2 regions of the Croceicoccus esteveae genome follow, and region 2 is predicted to be linked to the other one. Evidence: predicted binding sites of a transcription regulator. Region 2 holds the regulator's gene; the other holds the start of a gene.

Region 1 (4,419 bases), 260 kb from region 2:
TGGCTGATCCGTGAACGACAAACGACCAGGACGACCCCGGCAGCGCCCGGCTCGAGCAACGGCATTGGACCGAAAGGCGCCTTCTGCCTCAAAGGCAGGAAAGCAACCACAGACCGGCGCCCTGCCCGATGGCCGGCCGCGCGAAGGAGACCGGATCGCAAAGCTGCTTGCCCGTGCCGGAGTGGCATCGCGCCGCGAAGTGGAGCGCATGATTGCCGATGGCCGAATTGCTATAAATGGAGAGCGGCTGGACACTCCTGCAGTGGTGCTTTCCTCCCTTGCAGGCGTCACGGTCGATCAAAGACCGGTGGCCGCAGCGCAGCCGACCCGTCTGTTCCGGTTCAACAAGCCCGATGGCCTGTTGACGGCAGAGCGGGATCCTGGTGGACGGCCGACCATCTACACCGCCTTGCGCAACGCTCTGCCAGCCGGAACCCCGCGGATGATGCCGGTTGGCCGGCTCGACATGAACACAGAAGGGCTGTTGCTGCTCACCAATGATGGCGAGTTGAAGCGCACCATGGAACTGCCCGCAAGCGGCATCGTGCGCACGTATCGTGCACGCACCTTTGGCGACATCAGCCAGGCACAGCTCGAAACGCTGATGGACGGAATTGAGATCGATGGCATGCGCTACGGCAGCATCGATGCCAATCTGGAACGGCGCACGGGCCGCAATCAGTGGATCGAGCTTACCTTGACCGAAGGCAAGAACCGGGAGGTTCGCCGGGTGCTTGAACATCTGGGGCTACAGGTATCCCGGCTGATGCGGCTCGCCTACGGACCATTCGTACTTGGCAATCTTGCCCGCGGAGCGACCGAGGAAGTTCCGCAAATCGAGGTCGAGCGGTTCTGCAAGCAGGTCAGCCGCCGCAGGTCATGAGGATCATCGCCGGCAAATGGCGAGGCCGCGCTATTGTAGCGCCGGCAGGGCCGCACACCCGACCAACGGCAGACCGCACGCGCGAAACGCTGTTCTCCATGCTGACAAGCCGCATCGGCAGCTTTGACGGACTGACCGTCGTCGACCTGTTTGCAGGGTCCGGTGCACTCGGCCTTGAGGCACTGTCACGCGGCGCTGCCCACGCCTTGTTCGTAGAGCAGGAGCCCGCCGCGCTGCACGCGTTGCGGCAGAATGCCGTCTCGCTAGCCGCGGGGAAAACAAGCGAAATTATCGCAGGATCGGTGATGACGCTGGGACCTGCCAAACTCCAGCCGGAGCTCGTCTTTCTTGACCCGCCTTATGGAACAGGTGCAGGACCTGTGGCGCTTGATCGGCTTCATCGGCTTGGCTGGATATCGTCAGGTGCATGGATCGCTCTGGAAACGGGTCGCGACGAGAAGGTCAGTGCAGCGGCCTTCGAATTGGATGCGGTGCGCGACAGCGGTCGGGCTCGACTGCATCTGATGCGCTTGAAAGCGCGGATGTGACGCTGATATGGAATATCTCGCCAAATGCCGGGTCATGCTCTGATCCCGACCGGGCGATCAGCAATTCATAACGTAACGGGCGGCCTTCCTTGTGGAAGGCCGCCCGTCATGATGTGCGTCATATTACGTTTGGCTTACCTGTTGGGCACCGCACGCGGATTGATGCAGCTATCGGTAATCTGCGCGGTGCAGACCGGATATTCGCTCGGCTGAACTGCGTTCACTCCACTCTGCAGGATCTGGCGGCTGACGTAGCGCACCTGCGAATTGCTGTTCATGGAAGTGCCCATGGAAGATCCGGCCATTGCCGAACTCTGGCCCATGCTGTTCTGGCCCATGGTGTTCTGGCCCATCGTATTCTGGCCCGCCATGGAATTGTTCATCGGCGTGGCACCGTTCATCTGCTTGGCAATCGCCTGCCAAGCCATCGTTCGCTGCTCGGGAGCCATGGAATAGATCCGCATTCTCTGGTCAGGAGTAAGGATCATGAACGCTTGCTGCTGAACCGGATCGAGTGTCCAGTAGTACGACTGCTGATCAGCTGGCCAGCGGTCATAATCGGCCTTCTGATCAGGATTCCAGCTATCATACATGGCCTTTTGCTGCGCGTCCATCATGCCAGTGCCGCGCTGGTTCATTGTGTTGGTCTGGGTATTCATGCCCTGGGCAGTGGCTGCAATCGGCGCCGCACCAAGCATCAGCGCCGCGCCGGCCATCAAAATCGTTTTCATAAGAACTTCCCTCTTTTTCTATCTCGCTCGACACTTCTACGCAAAGTGCAGCAAATCGTTCCACGGTCGCTCTTGCGTACAGCCTCACCGTTCCCTAGCTGTTCTCGAGTGACGCAATCAGCATCCACCTCTGGCGACAGTTCTCCACCCGTCTACACCAATTCCGGCGGCGATCAGGTGATGCCATGGCTGAGCGGTCTGAACTCTCCGCAGACAGAAGCCGTGCTGACGACAGAGGGTCCGGTGCTGATGCTGGCGGGCGCCGGCACTGGCAAGACCGCCGCGCTGACGGCGCGAATGGCGCATCTGATCGCGACCCGCAAGGCATGGCCAAGCCAGATCCTGTGCGTGACCTTCACCAACAAGGCGGCACGGGAAATGCGCGACCGGGTGGGCGGCCATATCGGTCCCGCGGTTGAGGGAATGCCGTGGCTGGGCACCTTTCACGCCATTGCTGCCAAGATGCTGCGGCGGCACGCCGAACTTGTCGGCCTGCAGTCCAATTACACCATCATCGACACCGACGATCAGCTGCGCGTGCTCAAGCAACTTATCGTTGCCGACGGACTGGATGAAAAGCGATGGCCGGCAAAGCAGCTTGCTGGCCTGATCGACAGATGGAAGAACCGGGGGCTCAACCCCGCCGACCTCGGCGCTGACGAGAACGAGGCGTTTGCGAACGGTCGTGGCGAACAGTTTTACCGTCTTTATCAGCAGCGCCTCAAGGCGCTGAATGCTTGTGACTTCGGCGATCTCCTGTTGCATATGCTCAACATCCTGCGGCGCGAACAGGATGTGCTCGACGACTATCGGCAGCGGTTCAAATACATCATGGTCGATGAATACCAGGACACAAATGTCGTCCAGTATCTCTGGCTCAGGCTGCTGACCCAGGCAAAGGGTCCGGCCGGGCACAACATCTGCGTGGTTGGCGACGATGATCAGTCGATCTATTCGTGGCGCGGCGCCGAGGTTGCCAATATCCTGCGTTTCGAACGGGACTTTCCCGGCGCCAAGGTCATTCGGCTGGAGCAGAATTATCGGTCTACGCCGCAAATTCTGGCGGCCGCTTCGCAGCTTATCGATGCAAACAGCGAGCGGCTGGGCAAGACCTTGTGGACTGACATCGCCGAAGGCGAGAAAGTCCGCGTGATCGGCGTCTGGGACGGACCGGAGGAGGCACGCCGCATCGGCGAAGAAGCTGAAGCTCTGATCCGAGCCGGAATTTCGCTCAACCACGCCGCTATCCTCGTTCGCGCGCAATTTCAGACCCGCGAGTTCGAGGACCGCTTCATTCAGATCGGTCTTGATTACAAGATCATCGGCGGGTTTCGCTTTTACGAACGGGCCGAGATCCGCGACGCGCTCGCATATCTGCGGGTCATTGCGCAGCCAAGCGACGATCTCGCCTTTGAGCGCATCTACAACACACCGAAACGCGGGCTGGGACAAAAAACGCTTGAAAAGCTGCATCGCCACGCACGTGCAGAGGGTGTGCCCCTGTTTGCGGCCGCGATGCAAGTCGTGGATAGCGACGAATTGCCGGCCCGGGCGCGGAACACTCTTCTTGCATTGGTGCGGGACTTTGCACGTTGGCGCGATGGTGCTGCGTCTCTTTCGCCGGCGGAACTTGCCCGCACGGTACTGGACGAATCCGGCTATACCGACGCCTTGCAGAATGAGCGCAGCGCCCAAAGCGCCGGCCGACTGGAGAACCTTTCAGAACTGGCCCGGGCGATGGAAGAATACGAGACGCTCGGTGCCTTTCTGGAGCATGTCAGTCTCGTCATGGACAATGATCGCGCCGAAAGCGGCAACCCCATAACCATCATGACGATCCATGCGGCCAAGGGACTTGAGTTCGATCATGTATTCCTTCCCGGCTGGGAGGAAGGTGTATTCCCATCGCAGCGCGCTCTGGACGAGGGCGGCTTGCGCTCGCTGGAAGAAGAACGACGGCTTGCCTATGTTGCGATTACGCGTGCACGCTCCAGCTGTACAATCCTGCATGCGGCCAATCGCAGGATATATGGGCAGTGGACAAGCGCCATCCCCTCGCGCTTCGTCGGCGAACTGCCTGATGCCATGATCGACGCGGAAACTTCCATGACCGGCGGGGAATCCCTGTGGCGGGCAAACTGGTCCGAACAGAGCGACCCGTTCGCACATCTGGCCAAAGTGCAGCCATCGCGTGTTACCACCCGCGGACCAGGCTGGCAGCGCGGAACCGCCGCACAATTTGATGCAGCACCAAAGC
Region 2 (4,419 bases):
GAGCGTGGCATGGATGTGCTTGTCGAAGTGCATGATGAAGCTGAGATGGAGCTTGCCCTGCAGCTTGACAGCCGGTTGATCGGCATCAACAACCGCGATCTGCGCAGCTTTGCGACCGATCTGGGCGTGACGGAACGGCTTGCATCCATGGCTCCTGAAGACGCATTGCTGGTCAGCGAAAGCGGGATCAGCGGGCCGGCTGATTGCCAGCGACTCGCACAAGGCGGGGTGCGCTGCTTTCTTGTCGGAGAAAGCCTGATGCGACAGACCGATGTGCAAAGCGCCACGCGGGCATTGCTCCACCCGTGAACACCCTGACCCATCTCGATGCATCAGGCGCTGCCCGAATGGTGGATGTCAGCGGCAAGGATGTTACCCGGCGCACCGCAGTGGCGCGCGGCCATATCACGCTGTCACCAGCCGCTCTCGATGCAATCCGGGCCGGCACGATGCGCAAGGGCGACGTGCTCGCAACGGCACGGATCGCCGGGATCATGGCGGGCAAGAAGACGGCCGATCTCATTCCGCTGTGTCATCCGCTCGGTCTCGACGCGATGGAAGTCGCCTTTGCGTTCGAAGATGATGCGATCAGCTGCACAGCCAGTGCCACCCTTGCGGCACGCACAGGTGTCGAAATGGAGGCCATGACCGCCGTTTCGGTAGCTTTGCTGACCATTTATGACATGGCCAAGGCGGTGGACCGTGGCATGGTGATCAGCGCAGTTCGCCTTATTGCAAAAGACGGTGGCAAGTCAGGCAGATGGCGCGCAGCGGGGCACGAGGACCTGATGGCATGAAGCCGCTGCTGGCCTTGGCAGAGGCGCAACGCCACCTGCTCTGGCGCTTGTCGGGCGGACAACAAATGTGCACCTCCAAGTTGGACAGGCGCTCGGTCACTATCTGACCGAGCCGCTGGTCGCGCGCAGAACGCAGCCTCTCCGGCCCCGTCCGCCATGGATGGTTGGGCAGTGCAGCCGGCCGATGTGCCTGAGCTGCAGAGCGGGTCCGGCGCATGGCAGATCGTGGGCGACAGCGCGGCAGATCGCCCGTACGAGACAGCACGCTTGCGGCCGGTGCAGCGGTGCGCATTTCGGCAGGTGCGGTGCTGCCCGGTGGGGCCGATATGATGCTGGTGCGGGAAGACTGCCGGACCAGCGGCGCGCTGTCGAGGTTCAGCGGCTCACCTCCCCGTCCGCCCGGACGGCACATCCATCAACCGGACCTTGATTTCAATACCGGGCACATGGTCGCACGCGCTGGTGGTCATATCACCCCTGCCCGGCTTGCATTTGCCGTTAGTGCCGATCTGGATCGACTGCAGGTTGGCTGCGCGCCCCAGGTGGCGGCGATCGACAGCGGCACTGAATTGCGCGCACAAGCCGCGCCGGATGATCTGAGGCCCGGAGACATTCCTGCGAACAACGGTCTCATGCTGGCCGGTTATCCCTGCGCTGCGCAAAGAATCGCTCCTGTCAGTGATGACAAGGCGGTGCTGCAGGCCGCTTCGCCAGCGTAACGGATGCAACCATTGTAATCACCAGCAACGGTGTCTTTATAAGGAGCACGATCTTGTCCGGCCGGTGATCGCCGAGATGGGAAGCACGGTCGAGTTCCGGTGCGTCGCGAGCAAACCGGTCATGGTGGCAAGTCGGCAGGATCAGCTGATCGTCGGTCTGCCGGGTAATTCCGTTTTCTGCTTTGTCATCGCAATGCTGTTTGCGCTCCCCTGCCGCGCGCAGTGCTGGAGGCAGGATCGGCCCATACCGGTGCTCGACAGTCAGAACAGTGGTGCGCTCTTGCCGCTGGCATTGGCAGACGCGCTGATTGTTCGCGCATCACACTGGCCGAAGCGGGCGGCAGGCGAAAAAATCGCAATACACCGCATCTGAGTTTCGTCCTTGTTGACGCAGGCTGTTTTTGTTGCTTAATTGTTCCGTGTTCGTTCAAAGGCACAGGTGCGAAACGGGCGAAGAGGAACCGTTTGATGCTTACACGCAAACAGCATGAACTGCTGACTTTCATTCAGCTGCGGCTTGAGGACGGCGGCATTTCGCCTTCTTTTGAAGAAATGAAGGATGCGCTTGATCTCAAATCCAAATCTGGCGTGCATCGCCTTATCTCGGCGCTGGAAGAACGGGGCTTTATCCGTCGCCTGCCCAATCGCGCCCGCGCGCTTGAGGTCATAAGGAACGCGGACGCACAGGGAACATCGTTGCGCAGACCATCTGATGGAACGCTGAACGTTGGCATTAATGGACAGGCAGGCGACATCCGGACGCAATTGAGGAACCCCGCCAATGATGTGGTGGAAATCCCGCTGCATGGGCGGATCGCCGCGGGCGTTCCGATCGAGGCGCTGGAGGACACCAGAACCCTGCCGGTGCCGGCCGCCCTGCTTGGTTCAGGAGAACATTATGCGCTGGAAGTGGCAGGTGATTCCATGATTGATGCCGGGATCCTTGATGGAGATCTTGCTCTCATCCGGCGGACCCACATCGCCGACGATGGCGCGATTGTCGTGGCCCTCGTAAGGGATGAGGAAGCCACGCTCAAATATCTGCGTCGCGACAATGGTCGGATCCGGCTTGACCCTGCCAATGCCTCCTTTCCCTCGCAGATCTATGACGCAGCGGAGGTCAAGATCCAGGGGCGATTGGCGGGATTGCTGCGCCAGTATCACTGATCGAGAACGAGAGAGCCGGCCGTGATGGCAGGGGCGCCGGCTCCTTCAAGAAGGCGCTTGGTTTGCTGCCTCCGACTCTGCCTTACATCCAGCCGTGACGGTCTCGTGCCGGACGGGCTGATCGGATCACGCCTGTCTGCAGGTTCATTGTCACGCCGCCCCGGCGCGTAAGCAAGGGCTGGTCGATCTTTGCCATTCGCGGGCGGCAATGTTCGGGCAGCTTGCGCTCTGCGACAACCACGTCGCTCGCCGCGCATGCTGCCAGCAGCGTCGCATAGTCGACATCCGAGCGGCGGCGCGAGATCAGGAGCACGCGGTGGCGGTGCGTCAGCAGGCAGAAATCGCGGTTGCAATCGGCCCCCGGCCATTGGGTAATGGCTTGCACATCTTGTTCAGAAGCGGCGTCGAAGCCCGCCTCTTCCAGCAATTGGTCATGCGCAAAACCGCGGCGGTTCCTGAGAAGGAATATCTGCCCCTCGTCATTGGCGATCGCGACATGCCGCCCTTCTGCCGCGACCATGAGGTCGGGCGGAGTTGCAACGGCGAAACCTGCAAGCCCCGCAAGCGCAGGCAGCACACCCCAGACCCGCACCCGTCCTTCCCACAAGGCGAGCCACAGAAACCCGCTCACAAACAACAGCGCCGCCCACAGAGGAATGGCAGGCACCAGCAGGATGGATCCGTCAATGGAGCTGACAAACTGCGCGATCCCGATCAGCAGTTCGAGCGCCTTGCCAGTGACGAACCATGCCGGCCAGCCAAGACCGACGAGGTCGAGCAGCAGCGCCACTCCCAGCGCTGGCATGATCACAGTCGTGGTAAGCGGGATGGCAACAAGATTTGCAAGAGCGCCGAGTACGCCCGACCGGTGAAAATGGAAAAGCACCAGCGGTGCCAGCGCCGCTTCCACGACCAGACCCGTAATGAGCAACGCCAGCGCCGCCCGCGCCAGCCGCATTGCCGCGCCATGCTCCCCACGGGCGACGAGTGCACGCATGGGGGCGCTGTTATGCAGGGCGACGATGGCGATGACCGCGGCAAAACTGAACTGAAAGGATGGCCCCACCACCGCCTCTGGCCAGAACAGCATCACGGTGATGGCAGCAAGCGCGATCAGCCGCATGGACAGTGCCTGCCGCCCCAGCGCAAGAGCCGCCATGACCAGCAATGCAGCGATGCATGCGCGGATCGTCGGCACCGCGGCGCCCGTCATCAAGGTATACGCAACAGCAGCGACAGCGCCGCCCGCGCTGGCGACAAGCGGCAACCGCGTCCTGAGCGCCAGCGCGGGAAAGAGCGCCAGCGTCTTCATCATTGCAAACCACACGATACCGACCACTGCGCCGACATGCAGACCGCTGATCGACAGCAGATGGGCCAGCCCTGCATCGCGCATGGCAAGCGCATCATCGTCATTGATCGCACCACGATCGCCGCTGGCCAGCGTGGCGGCAATAGCTGCATGTGCCCCGTCACTGCCGGTCGCACTTGCAACGCTGGTGCGCACATGCCGGGCAAGGTCGCGACGATACAGCGCCATGCCACTTGCCTGCGCTTCTGCAGGAGAAGCCAGGACAGGCGGGTCGATTGCAGAACCTGTCGCGGCAATCCCGTCAAACCAGGCAATGCGTGCAAAGTCATATCCGCCGGGCAGGACGGGATGCGTCGGCGGCGTCAAGCGTGCGCGCACATTTATGACCGCCCCTTCCTGCAGGAAAGGGCGGTCATCGACAGCC

What was found. Region 2 encodes LexA, which represses DNA repair genes until DNA is damaged. Its sites were predicted from a motif close to GTTCCNCNCTTGTTCT; they were not measured.
Region 1: RM533_RS03420 (ATP-dependent helicase) is a predicted target of LexA. The motif match lies at 2,252-2,267, and genes of this name have one in related genera.

The regions. Positions count from the first base shown of each region.
Region 1 is NZ_JAVRHS010000002.1:120,962-125,380, forward strand. It holds gene RM533_RS03405 (pseudouridine synthase) at 11-883, shown strand; gene rsmD (16S rRNA (guanine(966)-N(2))-methyltransferase RsmD) at 880-1,431, shown strand; gene RM533_RS03415 (hypothetical protein) at 1,566-2,162, opposite strand; gene RM533_RS03420 (ATP-dependent helicase) at 2,343-4,419, shown strand, end outside.
Region 2 is NZ_JAVRHS010000002.1:385,205-389,623, forward strand. It holds gene trpC (indole-3-glycerol phosphate synthase TrpC) at 1-309, shown strand, start outside; gene moaC (cyclic pyranopterin monophosphate synthase MoaC) at 306-797, shown strand; gene RM533_RS04750 (MoeA family protein) at 1,013-1,516, shown strand; gene RM533_RS04755 (hypothetical protein) at 1,593-1,889, shown strand; gene lexA (transcriptional repressor LexA) at 1,985-2,683, shown strand; gene RM533_RS04765 (ComEC/Rec2 family competence protein) at 2,766-4,419, opposite strand, start outside.